DNA from 4 places in the Clostridium sp. SHJSY1 genome. Region 1 is predicted to be linked to each of the others. Evidence: riboswitches for the same ligand, from Rfam matches in the RefSeq annotation. Region 1 holds a riboswitch; each other region holds the start of a gene.
The links. A riboswitch is a leader RNA that binds a small molecule or an ion and turns the genes downstream of it on or off. The one in region 1 is predicted to bind thiamine pyrophosphate.
Positions count from the first base shown of each region.

Region 2: another riboswitch for thiamine pyrophosphate. It lies ahead of thiS (sulfur carrier protein ThiS); the one in region 1 lies ahead of thiC (phosphomethylpyrimidine synthase ThiC).
Region 3: another riboswitch for thiamine pyrophosphate. It lies ahead of thiD (bifunctional hydroxymethylpyrimidine kinase/phosphomethylpyrimidine kinase); the one in region 1 lies ahead of thiC (phosphomethylpyrimidine synthase ThiC).
Region 4: another riboswitch for thiamine pyrophosphate. It lies ahead of thiT (energy-coupled thiamine transporter ThiT); the one in region 1 lies ahead of thiC (phosphomethylpyrimidine synthase ThiC).

Region 1 covers NZ_JANDMF010000071.1:10,840-14,951, forward strand. Annotated here, with positions in the region: gene NNC19_RS21785 (CBM35 domain-containing protein) at 1-589, shown strand, start outside; gene NNC19_RS21790 (PLP-dependent aminotransferase family protein) at 712-2,052, opposite strand; TPP riboswitch at 2,220-2,321, shown strand; gene thiC (phosphomethylpyrimidine synthase ThiC) at 2,407-3,714, shown strand; gene NNC19_RS21800 (S8 family serine peptidase) at 3,954-4,112, shown strand, end outside.
Region 2 covers NZ_JANDMF010000002.1:252,866-256,977, reverse strand. Annotated here, with positions in the region: gene NNC19_RS02405 (helix-turn-helix domain-containing protein) at 1-513, shown strand, start outside; gene NNC19_RS02400 (diaminopimelate decarboxylase) at 521-1,762, shown strand; TPP riboswitch at 1,812-1,923, shown strand; gene thiS (sulfur carrier protein ThiS) at 2,008-2,202, shown strand; gene thiF (sulfur carrier protein ThiS adenylyltransferase ThiF) at 2,206-3,009, shown strand; gene NNC19_RS02385 (thiazole synthase) at 3,028-3,792, shown strand; gene thiH (2-iminoacetate synthase ThiH) at 3,807-4,112, shown strand, end outside.
Region 3 covers NZ_JANDMF010000056.1:16,147-20,258, reverse strand. Annotated here, with positions in the region: gene NNC19_RS19980 (RNA polymerase sigma factor) at 272-853, shown strand; gene NNC19_RS19975 (hypothetical protein) at 846-1,664, shown strand; TPP riboswitch at 1,822-1,933, shown strand; gene thiD (bifunctional hydroxymethylpyrimidine kinase/phosphomethylpyrimidine kinase) at 2,000-2,827, shown strand; gene thiM (hydroxyethylthiazole kinase) at 2,817-3,659, shown strand; gene NNC19_RS19960 (ABC transporter substrate-binding protein) at 3,862-4,112, shown strand, end outside.
Region 4 covers NZ_JANDMF010000009.1:33,869-37,980, forward strand. Annotated here, with positions in the region: gene NNC19_RS06555 (DUF3048 domain-containing protein) at 1-299, shown strand, start outside; gene NNC19_RS06560 (DegV family protein) at 460-1,302, shown strand; gene NNC19_RS06565 (PadR family transcriptional regulator) at 1,310-1,744, shown strand; gene NNC19_RS06570 (hypothetical protein) at 1,805-2,008, shown strand; TPP riboswitch at 2,039-2,137, shown strand; gene thiT (energy-coupled thiamine transporter ThiT) at 2,185-2,850, shown strand; gene NNC19_RS06580 (ferredoxin) at 2,890-3,078, opposite strand; gene NNC19_RS06585 (Mrp/NBP35 family ATP-binding protein) at 3,142-3,984, opposite strand; gene NNC19_RS06590 (hypothetical protein) at 4,002-4,112, opposite strand, start outside.

The sequences.
Region 1 (4,112 bases):
TAATGCTGTTATTAAAAATATACCATCCTTCTTTGGAAATAAGGCACATATAAGAGTTGATTGGACCCCTTTTGTAAATAAAGATACTGTAGTAAATACAACTAATACATTACTTGAAGGTGATTATTCAATAAAGGATGGACAAATTACACTGCCTATTTCAGGATTATATAATAATGATGGATATCGTATATATATTACTCCTTATGGACAAGCAACTAATAGATATGAAGCAGAGGATTCAGCTGTGAATAAAGCTAACTTATTTAGTGCCTCTAATGCATCAGCAGGAAAATATGTTGGGCAAATAGATTATAGTGATAGTTATGTAGATTTTTATGTAAAAGTACCAAAAACTAAGACTTATACAATGACAATAAGATATGCAAATGGAACAGGCACAAACTCAACACAGGAATTAGCATATAATGGAGGTGCCTTTTCAACTATTACCTACCCTAAGACTTCGGGATGGTCACAATTTGCTGATTTGAAAGTAAATGTGAATCTTAAAGCTGGCGACAATATTATTAGATTGGCAAAGGGAAATACAGGTTATGCAGAGTTAGATTATATTGATTTGAATTAAGCACAGTTATGCATATAATAAGTTAGGAATCTTAGTTTATTTGATTAGAAAAACATTATTACAGGAGGAGGACATTGAAAAAAATTATAGTTTTTCAATGCCCTCATTTATAATGGAAAATTTCATGAAAACATCTTTAGTTTTTCTTCTATTACAGAAATTCCTTTTTTTATATCATGATTACTAACACTAGCAATACTAAGTCTAATTCCTTTTTTATAAAATTTATCATAAAAATAAAATCTTTTACCATGTCCAACAATAACTTTAGATTTTTCAAGTTCTTTTACTAAAATATCTTCGTTAACCCATTCTGGAAGTTCTAGGTAACAGTAAAACCCAGAATGACTTTTTATTACTTTTACATCAAGATATTCTAAAGATTTTAAACTTTCATTTAAAATATCATATTTGCTCTTTAGATCGGCAGTTACCAATGAAGTGTGCTTATAAAGTAGCTTGCTTTGAAGGTAAATTTCCAAAGTGGCTTGTGACAATAAGGAAGGTGTAGGGTAAGAGAAAAAATGAATTTTATACATACATTTTTTTAAGGATTTAATTAAATTTGTAGGAGAGACTATAAAACCTATTCTCATCCAAGGCATAATTTTAGAAAAACTACTTATGTAAAATACGTGTTCATGATCAGAATACGAAAATATAGGATCATAGTTTCTATCTTCATCTATACATGAAAAATAGTCATCTTCTACTATATATACATCATATTTTTTAGCAAGTTTAGCTATAGTTTTTCTTTGACTTTTATTTAAAGTAGTTCCTAAAGGATTATGATGCCTTGGAATGACATAAAAAAACTTAATACTCTCTTCCTTGAATATTCTTTCAAGTTCTTTAAGGTCAATTCCATTTTCATTTCTTTCTATACCAATTACAGGAACATTACTATTTTTTAGTCCTTCAATATACATTGCATAAGTAGGTTGTTCTATTAAAATAGTTGTTTTTCTATTTGGAAGCTCTAACATATTTAATGCACTTAAAGTTTGACAAATGCCCATATTAATAAAAATATTATCTCTAGAAGTAAATATTTGAGAGTTAGAAAGATGAGTAACAAGTCTATCTCTTAATGAGTCAATGCCATAAATACCACTTTCTAAAGAATAATTGCTATAAATATCTCCAGCCCATTTTAAACAGTGCTTTAAGTCTTCAGTATTCATATTACCTATAATAGTATTACCACTATAAAAATTTATTGTATCACATTCAACATTATTTCTACTTAATGTTTCTGCCACAAAAAAACCACTTTTAGGTGAGGAATAAATAATGTGATTATTTTTTAAGGTTTCATAAGCCTTTATAACTGAATTTTTTGAGCAATTATATTTTGTGGTTAAATTTCTAATAGAGGGTATTTTTGATCCAGGTTTTAATTCGCCTTTTTGTATTGATTCATTTATATCATCTGCAATTATCATATATATACTTTTCAAGTTCAATACCTCCTATCTATATAATTTCAGAATATCATAGTATGGTTGAATTTTCTATAACAGTGATAAAAGATAGAAGTGTGTTATGGAGTAAATTCTTTTTGATTCATATTTATAATTTCTTGAAATAAAAAGTAAATAATAGTATAATCAGAATAAAATAGAAAAAAACTTGCTAGGGGTGCCAATTTGGCTGAGAGGGAGTAAAATCCTAACCCTTGTAACCTGATATGGATAATGCCATCGGAGGGAAGCAATATTAACTTTACTATATTAACATATATAATTATGTAGTGATTTTAGCTTGCTTTGGCAAGCTTTTTTTTATAGCAAAAAAACAAGGAGGGTTTATTAATGAATTATACAACTCAAATGGATGCAGCAAAAAAGGGAATCATTACAAGAGAAATGAAAATAGTAGCAGAAAAGGAAAATATGAATGTAGAAGAATTAAGATCTTTAGTGGCAGAGGGAAAGGTAGCAATTCCTGCAAATAAAAATCATAAAACTCTTAGCCCAGAAGGAGTGGGACAAGGACTTAAAACTAAAATTAATGTTAATCTTGGTATATCAAAAGATTGTCCTGAATGTGATAAGGAGTTAGAAAAAGTAAGAGTTGCTCTTGAAATGAAAGCAGAAGCCATAATGGATTTGTCTAACTATGGTAAAACAGAAGGAATGAGAAGAAAAATAGTTGAAATGTCTACTGCAATGCTTGGGACTGTACCAATATATGATGCTGTAGGTTTTTATGATAAAGAGTTAAAAGATATAACTGCTGAAGAATTTTTAGAAGTAGTAGACAAACATGGACAAGATGGAGTAGATTTTATAACAATACATGCAGGGATTAATAGAGAAGCTGTTGAAACAGTGAAAAGAAATAAGAGATTGACTAGTGTAGTTTCAAGAGGTGGATCATTATTGTTTGCCTGGATGGAGCTAAATAATAAAGAAAATCCATTTTATCAACATTTTGATAAACTTTTAGATATATGTGCTAAATATGACATGACAATATCTTTAGGGGATGCATTAAGGCCAGGATCAATTAATGATTCAACTGATGCTAATCAAATAAAGGAACTTATAACTCTTGGAGAACTTACAAAAAGAGCTTGGGAAAAAAATGTGCAAATTATAATTGAAGGACCAGGGCATATGGCACTGAATGAAATACAAGCAAATATGTTATTAGAAAAGAAATTATGTCATGGAGCACCTTTCTATGTTTTAGGACCTTTAGTTACAGATGTTGCTCCAGGGTATGATCATATAACATCCGCAATAGGAGGAGCTATAGCAGCTACTTATGGAGCAGACTTCTTATGTTATGTTACACCAGCAGAACATTTAAGATTACCAGATCTAAAAGACATGAAAGAAGGGATTGTAGCATCAAAGATTGCAGCTCACGCAGCGGATATAGCAAAAGGAATTAAAGGGGCAAGAAATTGGGATAATGCAATGAGTAAAGCACGGGCTGATTTAGATTGGGAAGCTATGTTTAATTTAGCTATTGATGGTGAAAAGGCAAGAAGATACAGGGCTGAATCAAAGCCACATGATGAAGAGTCATGTACAATGTGTGGAAAAATGTGTTCAATGAGAACAATGAAAAAGATTTTAAATGGGGAAGATTTAAATATCCTTAGAGATTAAATAGAAAAATAATAGATGGATTGATTTAATGTAAATTTTAAATCAATCCATCTATTTTTTGTAATAATGTAAAAATTGTCAAGAGTTTTTAAGTAATTTGATAAAATATTCGGTTTAAACTTGAAAAAAAATTTTTTTCCAGAAAAAGTTAAAAATATATTTACAAGGATAAAAGTTAGTTGTAAAATAAACAACAAAATCAAAAAAAATACAACTAGGGAATAAAAAGGGGGATTAACATGAAGAGTAAGAAGTTTATTTCGCTTATTACTACTTTAGCATTAACTACTACAATAGCATTAAATAGTAGTACATTGTCAGCTTTGGGAAAAGATGTGTCTACTGATGAGTTGAAACAAGTTTTAAAGAGTGAAGTAGAGGCAAAAATTTTAAATCAA
Region 2 (4,112 bases), on a different contig from region 1:
ATAGAGGATGGGGCTATTTTATATACTCCAGTTAGTATAGATGAATTTTGCAATAATAAAATTCGTGTTTTAGAGAAAAATAAGACTGAGCTTATAAAAAATGTTCCAAAAAGAAAAGAAGAAACAAACGGATATATAACAGTAAAAGGTGAAAAACATATTCAAGATAAATTTAGAAATATGTTAGTACAAGCTAAAGAAAGAGTTTATTTAGATATGTGTGCAGAAAGACTTGATGAAGTAAGATCAGAATTAATTGATCTTATAAGTAGAGAAATTAAAATAGTTGCAATTACAGATTCTACATTTACCTTGGATGGGGCTATAATATATCATGATGAGAAAGATAAATCTCAAGTTAGACTTATAGTTGACTCGAAATATGTTTTAACTGGTGAAATTGGGGATGAACTAAATTCAACCTGTTTATATTCAAGTAATAACAATTTAGTTAAAGTATTTAAAGATGCTTTAATTAATGAGATGAAGTTAATTGAAATGATGAAAGGATGAAGATTTAATGAGTAAAAAGCCATTTGTTACAAAAGAGCAATTAGAAGAGATTATAAAAGAATTTCCAACACCATTTCATCTATATGATGAAAAAGGAATTAGAGAAAATGCAAGAAAACTAAATGAAGCTTTTTCATGGAATAAAGGATTTAAAGAATATTTTGCAGTAAAGGCAACACCTAATCCATATATTCTTAAAATTTTAAAAGAAGAAGGCTGTGGAATGGATTGCTCTTCTTTAACTGAACTTATTATGTCTGAAAAGTGTGGATTTGTTGGGGATGATATTATGTTTTCATCAAATAATACTCCAGCTGAAGAATTTCAATATGCACGTAAGTTAAATTCTACTATTAATTTAGATGATATAACTCATATTGACTTTTTAAGAGAAGTTGCTGGAATTCCTAAAACAATTTCATTTAGATATAATCCAGGTGGAAAGTTTGCTCTTGGAACTACTATAATGGATGATCCAGGTGATGCAAAATATGGATTAACAAGAGCACAAATGACAGAAGCATTCTTAAAATTGAAAGAATTAGGGGTTGAAGAATTTGGAATGCATTCGTTTTTAGCAAGTAATACAGTTACAAACGATTATTATCCAGAACTTGCTAAGATTTTATTTAAGGTAGCAGTGGAATTAAAAGAAGAAACAGGTGTGCATATTGGATTTATAAATCTTTCAGGAGGAGTAGGAATTCCATATACACCAGATAAAGAACCTAATGATATTATGGCTATAGGTGAAGGTGTAAGGAAAGCTTATGAAGAGATATTAATACCAGCAGGAATGGGAGATGTGGCTATATATACAGAACTTGGACGTTTCATGCTTGGACCTTATGGACACCTTGTAACAACTGCAGTTCATGAAAAGCATATATATAAAGAATATATTGGGGTAGATGCATGTGCTGTTAACTTAATGAGGCCTGCAATGTATGGAGCATATCATCATATAACTGTAATGGGTAAAGAAAATGAAACTTGTGATCATGTTTATGATGTAGTAGGATCTTTATGTGAAAATAATGATAAATTTGCAGTAGATCGTAGTCTTCCAAAGATAGATAAAGGAGATATACTAGTAATTCATGATACTGGTGCTCATGGATTTGCAATGGGATATAACTATAATGGGAAATTGAAATCTGCTGAAATTTTACTTCAAGAAGATGGCTCTACTAAACAAATAAGAAGAGCAGAAACTATAGAGGATTATTTTGCTACTTTAGATTTTTAAAATTGACAAAAATTACTTGAAGTTGTAATATGAATATTAGAAAATATAATATAAAGGCTAGGGGTGCTGACTTTGAGTTGGCTGAGAGATATTCTGTTAGAATTGACACCCTTTAACCTGATGTGGTTAGTACCACCGTAGGGAAGCAGGGAATACTGTGTATTCATTTATGAAATTTGATTTTAAGACTTGCCTATGGGTAAGTCTTTTTTATATGGAAAAAATTAATAGGAGGTGTGATTTTAATGAAGGTAAATGGAAAAGAATTTGAGTTAAAGGTAGAAAAAACACTAGATAAGTTTTTAGATGAACTTACTATAAATAAAGATAAAGTAGTGATTGAACTTAATGGAGTTATTGTAACCAAAGAAGATTTTGCAAAAATAGTACTTAAAAATAGTAATGTTATGGAAGTAATAAGCTTTGTTGGAGGAGGCTAAATCATGAAGGTTTTAATAAATGAAAAAGAGAGAGAAGTTCAAGAAGTTTCAGCATATAAACTAAGGGATCAATATAAAAAAGGGGCTGATATTGTAATACTAAATGGATTTCCAATAAAAGAAGATAGAAATGTAAAAGATGGGGATAGACTTTCTTTTATTAAAAAAGGTGAAATACCAAATAAAGAAGAACTTGAAGCATTAATGGTTAGTCGACATACACCAAAGGTACATGAAAAATTAAAAAAAGGAAAAGTTGCCATTGCAGGTGCTGGAGGGCTTGGGTCAAATGTGGCTATATCCTTAGCTAGAATTGGAGTTGGACATATAAAGATTATAGACTTTGATGTGGTTGAACCTAGTAATCTAAATAGGCAGCAGTACTATATAAAGCATATAGGGATGAAAAAAGTTGAGGCATTAAAGGATATACTTACAGAGATTAATCCTTTTATAAAAGTAGAAGCTATAGATAAAAAAGTGGAAAAGGATAATATAGAAGATATTTTTAAAGGCTTTGATATAGTTGTAGAAGCTTTTGATAATGCTTCTTATAAAGCAATTATAGTTGGAGAAGTGTTAAAAAACTTTAAAGATACAAAAGTTGTATCAGCATCAGGAATGGCTGGATTTTACTCAAATAATATTATAACAACCAAAAAGATAGGGGACAGGTTATATATTTGTGGGGATAGAGTTCATGAAGCTGGAATTAATGAAGGGCTTATGGCTCCAAGAGTTGCAATTGTAGCAAATCATGAAGCTAATACAGTTCTTAGATTATTATTAAATGAAATAGAAATTTAAAATATTGGGGGATTTAAAATGGATAAATTTATATTAGGAAAACAGGAATTAAGTTCAAGACTATTAGTTGGTACAGGGAAGTATGGTAATAATAAAATACTTCCAGATGTAGTTAGAGAATCTGGTACAAATATAGTTACTATGGCTGTAAGAAGAGTAGATTTAGATAACAAGGAAGAAAACATAATAGAATATATACCTAAGGATATAATTCTACTTCCAAATACTTCAGGGGCTAGAAATGCAGAAGAAGCTATTAGAATAGCAAGGTTAGCTAAAGCTATGGGATGTGGAAATTGGGTAAAAATAGAAGTTATTTCTGATACTAAATATTTAATGCCAGATAATTTAGAGACTCTAAAGGCTACAGAAATATTAGCAAAGGAAGGATTTAATGTTTTACCATATATGACCCCAGACTTAATGATGGGAAAGAGAATGGCAGAAGCAGGTGCTATAGCAGTAATGCCACTTGGGGCACCAATAGGAAGTAATAGAGGAATAAGGACTAAAGAACTAATAGAGATTATGATAGATGAAATAGATGCTCCTATAATAGTTGATGCTGGTATAGGGAGACCTTCAGATGCAACTCTTGCTATGGAGATGGGAGCAGCTGCAGTTTTAATTAATACAGCACTTTCTTCAGCAAAGGATCCAGTGGCTATGGCTAGAGCTTTTAAAAAAGCTGTAGAAGCGGGGCGAGAAGCATACTTAGCTGGTCTTGGAGCTGAAAGTACAAAGGGCAATGCATCATCACCTTTAACAGGATTTTTAGGTTAAAGAGGTGAAAAGAATTGAGTGTATATGAATATATAAAAGAAAATACAAGTTTTGATTTCTATAATGCTTTGGAAAAAGTTACAGATGAAGATGTACTAAGAGCTATAAACAAGAAGAAACTTATGCCAGAAGATTTTTTAGTTTTAATTTCAAAAAGAGCAGAAAACTATTTAGAAGAAATAGCTAGGAAGGCTCATAATTTAACTGAACAGTACTTTGGGAAGACAGTACTATTGTATACTCCAATATATCTTGCAAATTATTGTGTAAATAAGTGTGCCTATTGTGGGTATAATCATGATAATGATATTCATAGGAAG
Region 3 (4,112 bases), on a different contig from region 1:
TAAGTGCGAGTTTTAAAATTTTTTAGCCAACTACTAATAAAAAACCTCACTTATTACCGATACAGAGAACCTTACCATAAGTGAGTGATGAAAGTAGTTTTAGGCAGGTATATAATTTGTCTAAGACTACTTTTATTTTAAATACATATATAAGGAATATATTAATTTTATAAATTGGGAATGTAAAAGTTTTTGTTAAAAATGAACCAATTGATACCTTAATGTCTCTAATATATAGATGCATCGATAAGAATCGAAGGGAGAGAGTAAATTGTGTGAAGAAGAGCTTGTCATAAAAATCCAGTCTGGTGATATGAACGCATTAGGTGAATTGTTTGAAATATATAAAAATGAATCATTCAAATATGCATATCTTATTACAGGTAATAAGCATACAAGTGAAGATATTGTACAAGAAGCATTTATAAGCTGTTATAACAATGTAAAAAGTCTTAAAAATCCTGAACTTTTTAAATCATGGTTTTTTAAAATGCTTACGCGAATTGCATGGAGATATGCAAAAAAAGATAAGAAATGCCTGCCAGTTGACAATATATTTGAAAAGGCAGATGAAAAAAGTATTGATATTTCTATAGAGCAATATTTAAGAAAAGAACAAAAAAATAATCTTTATGAAGAAATTGAAACGCTTGATTTAAAACAGAAAACAGTAATTGTTCTATATTATTTTAATGGTCTTACAGTTAAAGAAATTGCAAAAATTATGGGTTGCTTTGAAGGTACGGTAAAATCAAGGCTTCATAGTGCAAGGAAAAAGTTAAAAGGAAGTTTAATTAAATGTGAGTATGAATATAATCATAGAAATTTAAAGAGGGTGAGACTTAATGAATAAAAGTTTTAATGAAAATATAGATGAAAAAATTAAAGAATGCTTAATTGATAAATCAGATAATTCTTCAGTACCTGAAAATATGTTTTTCAAAATTAAAAATGAAATATTAAAAGAAAAAGATAATAAAGGAGTTTTTACTATGAAACATAAATTATTAAAGCCAAAGACAGTTATAATTGCAGGAATGCTGATTGTTGCAACAACCGCAACATGTGTTGCAGCAACTAATCACTTTGAAATCCTTAGTTCATCATCTCGCCTAACTGAAGTTAATAATTTTCCAAGTAAAGATGAGGTAAAAGAGAGTGTTGGCTTTACACCTAAATATGTTGAATCCTTTAATAATGGATTTAAATTTGATACATTTAACTATTCAAACGAAGAAATTCGTGATGATAAAAGATCTGCAGTTGAGAAATATAAGAGTGCAGATTTTGATTATAATAAAGAAGGTTCTAAAAAAGGTCAGAGTTTGACTATGTCTGCTAAAAAAATAGATCAGAAATATTTCACTGAAGACACATTAAAAAAGACTGTTTCAGTAGAATATAGTGGAATAAAGATTGAATATACAAGTAATGAATACAAGTTAGTTCCAGAAGGATATGAACCAACAGATGAAGAAAAAGAGTTACAAAATAAAGGACTTCTTCAAATCGGATATGGAAGTACAAGTGATGAAATAAAAGTTAGTCAAAATCAAGCAGTTAAGTGGTATGAATCTGGAATATCTTATTGTATCTTGAATATGGATTATACTGAATTAAGCCAAGATGATATGATTAATATGGCAAAGGAAGTTATAGGGTAAAAAACTTATTTCTTGGAATTAAATTTTTTTATTAAGTTTATACAAAACCTTTTATTATGAATTTAAGAGTGGTATCACAAATAAGTGATGTTTTAGATTAAATAAGTGTAAACTTGAATAGAATAAAACCATATGCTATGATAAGAATAAAATTAAATATATAACACAGGGGGGCTGGATTGGCCAGCTGAGATTAAGAACCATAATTTTTTGACCCTAAAGACCTGAACTGGGTAATGCCAGCGTAGGAAGTTGTTTATTTCTATTTGCATAATGTGATATTTTGAACACAAATCCTATGGGTTTGTGTTTTTTATATTTTAGGAGGTAAAAGGATGAAGAAAGTATTAACTATTGCAGGTTCAGATAGCTCAGGAGGAGCTGGTATTCAGGCAGATTTAAAAAGTTTTAGTGCAAATGGGGTATATGGGATGAGTGTTATAACTGCTATTACTGCACAAAATACTCAAGGTGTTTTTGCTGTACAAGATATTGATGAGAATATAATAAAAGCTCAAATAGATGCTATATTTACAGATATTACAGTAGATGCGGTGAAAATAGGTATGGTTTCTAAGATATCTACAATTGGTACAATAAGTGATAGATTACAAAAGTATAAACCTCAAAATATAGTTCTAGATCCTGTAATGATATCAAAAAGTGGATATTTATTATTAAAACCAGAGTCAAAAACAGAGCTAATAAATAAGCTAATTCCATTAGCAACAATAATTACTCCTAATTTACCAGAAGCTGAAGAAATATTAACAGAAGTAAATGGGAAAGTTGAAAAGATAGAAACTATCAACGATATGGAAATTGCTGCAAAAGAAATGTATAAGTTAGGTTGTAAAAATGTATTTATGAAAGGTGGACATCTTGAAGGAGAAGCCATAGATATTTTATATGATGGAGTGGAAATCACACATTTCTATTCAAAGAGAATACCTACAAAGAATACTCATGGAACAGGATGTACTATATCCTCTGCAATTGCAGCAAATTTAGCTTTGGGTTATAGTGTAAAAGAATCAATAGAAAAGGCTAAAGAGTATATTAATATTGCTATAAAACATTCATTAGATATAGGAAAGGGCGTAGGGCCAACAAACCATTTCTATTCATTATATAAGAAAGCAGGTATGATTAATGGAAATTAATAAAAAAATATTAGAAGCTTTAAAAAGTGTAAGAAAAAAAAATCCTTTAGTGCATCATATAACAAACTATGTAACTGCTAATGATTGTGCAAATATAACTTTAGCTATAGGTGGGTCACCAGTTATGACAGATGATATTAATGAAGTTTGTGATATGGTAATACTTGCTTCTGCTTTTGTTATAAATATTGGAACCTTAAATAGTATAACTATAGAATCTATGATACAAGGAGGAAAAAAGGCCAATACATTAAATATTCCAGTTGTTTTAGATCCTGTTGGTGTTGGAGCGACACTTTATAGAACAAATGTAGCTAAAAGAATAATAGAAGAGGTAAAGATATCAGTTATTAGAGGAAATTTATCAGAGATAAAAACACTATATGGAATAAATACAAAAACTAAGGGAGTAGACTCAGGAGATATAATTGACGTAAATACTGATGAATTTATAAATGCAAAGGATATTGCAAAAGATTTTGCAAAAAGGTTAAATGCAGTAGTTTCTATTACAGGTGCTGTTGATATTATTACTGATGGATACATATTGTATAGTGTCTACAATGGAAATAGAATAATGTCTAAGATTACTGGAACAGGATGTATGTGTACATCTTTAATTGGCTCCTATTTAGGAGCAGTAGAAAATAAACTTATTGCAACCTTATCAGGAATTGTTTCAATGGGGATTGCTGGAGAAATAGCATATGAAAGTATAGATAAAGATAATGAAGGGATAGGAACTTTAAAAGTCAAAATAATTGATTATATATATAAATTAGATGAAAAGATAATATTAGAAAGAGCTAAAGTAAAAGAAGAAAAAAATTAAGATTATTATAAAAATAAGCATCAATTAGTGTAAAAGATTAGTTGATGTTTATTTTTTATTTGAAATTAGAAAATTTGAATAATAGTAAAATTTTTCGTTTCAATTAGTTGGGTTATATGGTTGACAATGGAAAAGTAGCGATGTATAATAACAACAACTTATAAAACATATATGAATACACAGAAATAAAGGAGGCTAATTAATGAAACAGAAATTTATAAAAATTACTACGCTATTTATTGGAGCAACACTTTTCTTATCAGGATGTGGAAGTGGTAGTAAAAACTCTTCAGAATCAAAAGAACCAAATAAAGTAGCAAGTGTTATGGATGAATATTTTACTGCGACAGATTTGAGTAAAAATCCAGTAAAAGAGCGTGATGATACTTTTATTTCAACTATATCTGAACCAGGAGGAGTATTTATACCATATTTTTATGAAAATGGATGGGA
Region 4 (4,112 bases), on a different contig from region 1:
AATCTATAGACGTATTAAATAATACTCCATTAACTTTTTCAAATATAGTAATACAAAAAACAAATATAAATTTAAGCAATGACAATCTGCATTTAAATATAGACCTTATAGGCAAAGGAGAAGGACATATTCTATCTCAAGGTAAAGTTATAGATGTAACCTGGGAAAAAACTTCTGATGACTCAAGAACTGTATTGTATGATAAATCAGGAAGCAAGGTTCCCCTCTCTCCTGGAAAAACTATATGGCATATTATTGATAATAAAAGTAATTTATCTATAGGGTCTTCCTCCAAATAATGTAGTATCAATTAGTTTAATTTCATTTAGACTAACAAACTCATTCATTTGAATTAGTTAAGTTAGTCTATTTTTTTTATTGCCTAACATTATCGCTTCTGATATAGTTAACATTATCACTATTGATAATGTTAATTAAATATATTTTGGAGGTACAAATATGCAAAAGATAGCAATAATAACCGATAGCGGTTCTGATCTATCACCAAGTTTATTAAAAGAACATAATATTTATTCTCTACCTTTTAGAATTATTTATTCTGATAATGAATATGAAGATGGAGTAACTATAACTCCACATGAACTATACAATAATTTAGAAAAAGAAATTCCTACAACTTCTTTACCTAGTAGGGAAAAAATTGAAAATATATTAACTACTCTTGAAGAAGAAGGATACACTCATGTTATCGCTATACATATATCAAGTGCTCTTTCTGGCACAATTAACTCTGTAAGATTAGCTTTAGAAGACCACCCAAAGCTTACAAGTTACGTTTATGATACAAAAACATTATGTATGGCTGAAGGTTCTATAGCCTTATCTGTTTCAAGTTTAATTAAAGAAGGAAAAACTTTTGAAGAAATAATCTCTATGCTTCCATGCATTAGAGAAAAAGTACATACTTACTTTACACTAGCTACTCTTGAATATCTTAAAAGGGGAGGTAGAATAGGTAAAGTTGCTGGAACAATTGGAGAACTTTTAAATCTTAAGCCAATAGTTTTTGTAGGTGATGATGGTGTTTATCAAACCTTTGCTAAAGCTAGAGGTCGTAAACAATCTATAAACAAATTGAAAGAAATTATTGAAAGCTACCTAGATAAAAATAAATGCAACATCTGGATTATCGAAGGAAACGCTATTGAAGAAAGTCAAGGACTTCTTAATTCTTTAAAAGACCACACTAATGTTAATAAAATTTCTATCGCCACAGTAGGACCTGCTTTAGGAGTTCATACTGGACCTGGATTACTTGGCTTCATTATAGAGGAACTTTAATTTATATATGAACGAGAAAGACCTTAAGGCTGAAGAAAAACGATTATATGAAGAATATAAGCAAAAACTTTCTGACTTAAAAAAAATAAGAAAAGAGAACGAAGCCGTAGGTCAGGTGTTTACTAAGGGGTTGCTTCCTATTTATATTCTTTATATTTTAAGTTTAAATCCATCAAACGGAAATGATATTTCTCACAAAATAGGTGAAAGAACTAATGGATTATGGATTCCTAGCACAGGAGGGATATACCCTATTTTAAAAAAACTTGAAAAACAAGGAGATATTGTTGGTGAATGGAATGACCCAAAGAAGAAATTTCAAAAAATATATAGGTTAACTGAAGAAGGAATAAAAAACTTTGAAAACAAAAAAAAATTATTAAAGCCTAAAATTGAAGAATCCTTAGAGGTGTTTAAAATTATTTATAATGATATTTACTAGATATACTTAGGTATATCTTTTTTCTTTTAAGGCATCCTAATATATAGGAGGTACTTATAAATGAAAGTAACAATAATAGATAAAAATAATATGGAAGCCTATGTTGCCCTTGATGATGGAAGTATTGCATCTATTCCATTAAACCAAGTGCCTAATTCAAATATAGGTGATACCATTTGTGTATCAACAGTAAATACAATATGTAGTCCAAATCCCCAAAATTCGTCGAGTATGGTTGTTAATAAGTTAATTGACTTTTTTTAATACAAGGCATAGAATAAAAGCAGAATTAAATTTATCTGCTAGGGGTGCCTAAAGGCTGAGAGATGTGCATCATTAACCCTTGTACCTGATCTGGTTAATTCCAGCGTAGGAAAGCAATTATAATTAATATTATTAAAGCTTTAGGACTTCTAGCAGGATTACTAGGAGGTTTTTTTATGAATTTTTTAAATGATTGGTCAGATAGGCTAACTAATTACTTTACTGGCTTTTCTGCAAAGTTCCAAACTTTAATAAGTAATCCAAGCTTATTTATTGGATTATTTGGATTAGCTATAATTATTGTTGCTTTAATTAGGTTTAAAAAAATAGAGCTTAATGCTAAAATTATGAGTCGTATTGGAATAGCTTTAGCTCTTGCATGTGTTTTACAAGTTTTTAGAATATACCACTTTCCTGCTGGTGGAAGTGTTACACTTGGAGGAATGGTTCCTATTTTATTAATTGCCTTCATTTACGGCCCTGAAATAGGAATGTTAACAGGTTTTTTATATGGACTTTTGAATTTATTCCTTGATCCTTATTTTGTCCATCCTGTCCAAATTTTATTTGATTATCCACTACCATCCTTAGCTATAGGTCTTGCTGGATACTTTAGAAGTAAACCCATATTAGGGACAGCAATAGCTTTTGTAGCTAAATTTATTTGTCACTTTATTTCAGGAGTAGTATTCTTCTCTTCTGATGCTTTATCGGCTGGAATGCATCCATGGATATATTCCTTGGTTGTAAATGCTCCAATGGTAACAGCTGATGCAGTTATATGCATTGCATTGATTGCTTTCCTTCCATTTGCAACATTATTAAAGCAAGCTAAAGCTTAAAATAAAAGGACCTCCTCAATGGAGATCCTTTTATTTTAACTATTCACATTCTATTGCATCAACTGGGCAACTAGACTCTGCTTCTTTAGCTGCATCCTCACAACCTGATGGTACTTCATCTACAATTGCATGAGCCTTACCGTCATCCCCTAATTCAAATACTTCTTCACATACAGATGGACATAATCCACATCCAACACAAGTATCTTGATCTACTTTTGCTATCATAATTAATTCCCCTTTCTTTTAGGATATTTTCATAAACTATTATCCCCAAAGAAAAGAAAATTATTAATATAATCCTTCAAAAATTAATGAATACAAAGGATTGTCTGATACATATTCTTCTGCTTTTCCTTGTTCTAAAGCTTCAGTGAACTCCAAATCTATAGGTAATTCACCTATTAAAGATAACCCTAAATACTCCGCATGCTCTTCTGCAGATTTCTTACTAAACACACGCAACTTTTTTTCACACCCATCACATACTATATAAGCCATATTTTCTACTACACCTTTTACTTTTACTCCTATTTTTTCTGCCATTATAACAACTTTCTTGACTATCATAGAAACCATATCTTGTGGTGTAGATACTATAACCAATTCTTTTATAGGAAAATCTTGCATTACAGTTAATGCAATGTCTCCTGTTCCTGGAGGCATATCAATTAATAGATAATCTAAATCTCCCCATTCTGTATCTATGTACATTTGATTCAAAACTCCAGTGATTACTGGTCCTCTCCATATAACTGGTTGGTCTTCTACTGGTGTAATTAAGTTCATAGACATAACCCTAACCCCACTAGAAGTCTCTACAGGTAAAAATTTCACTGTATTTTCATCTATAGGTGTTATCTTTGCTCTTTGATTATTAATCCCAAAGAATCTAGGCATAGATGGCCCAGTAATATCAGCATCTAAAACTCCAACTTTATATCCTTTTTTTCTTAAAATAGTGGCCATAACCCCTGTTATAGTAGATTTTCCAACTCCACCTTTACCACTAATTACTCCAATTATATTTTTTACATTTCCATACTTAGGTAAAACCTTTATTGAAGTTTCACATGATGTAACTCCTTTTGAAGCACATTGATCTTTGCTTGCACAATTATCACAACTACCCATTTTGACCTCCTTATATCTTACCACCCTTTAGGCTTTTCATTTGGTTCACTTACAGTTATCTTCCATGACTTATCTTCATAACTTCCTTGAACATAATATGTTTCATAACTTTTATCTTTTTTATTATC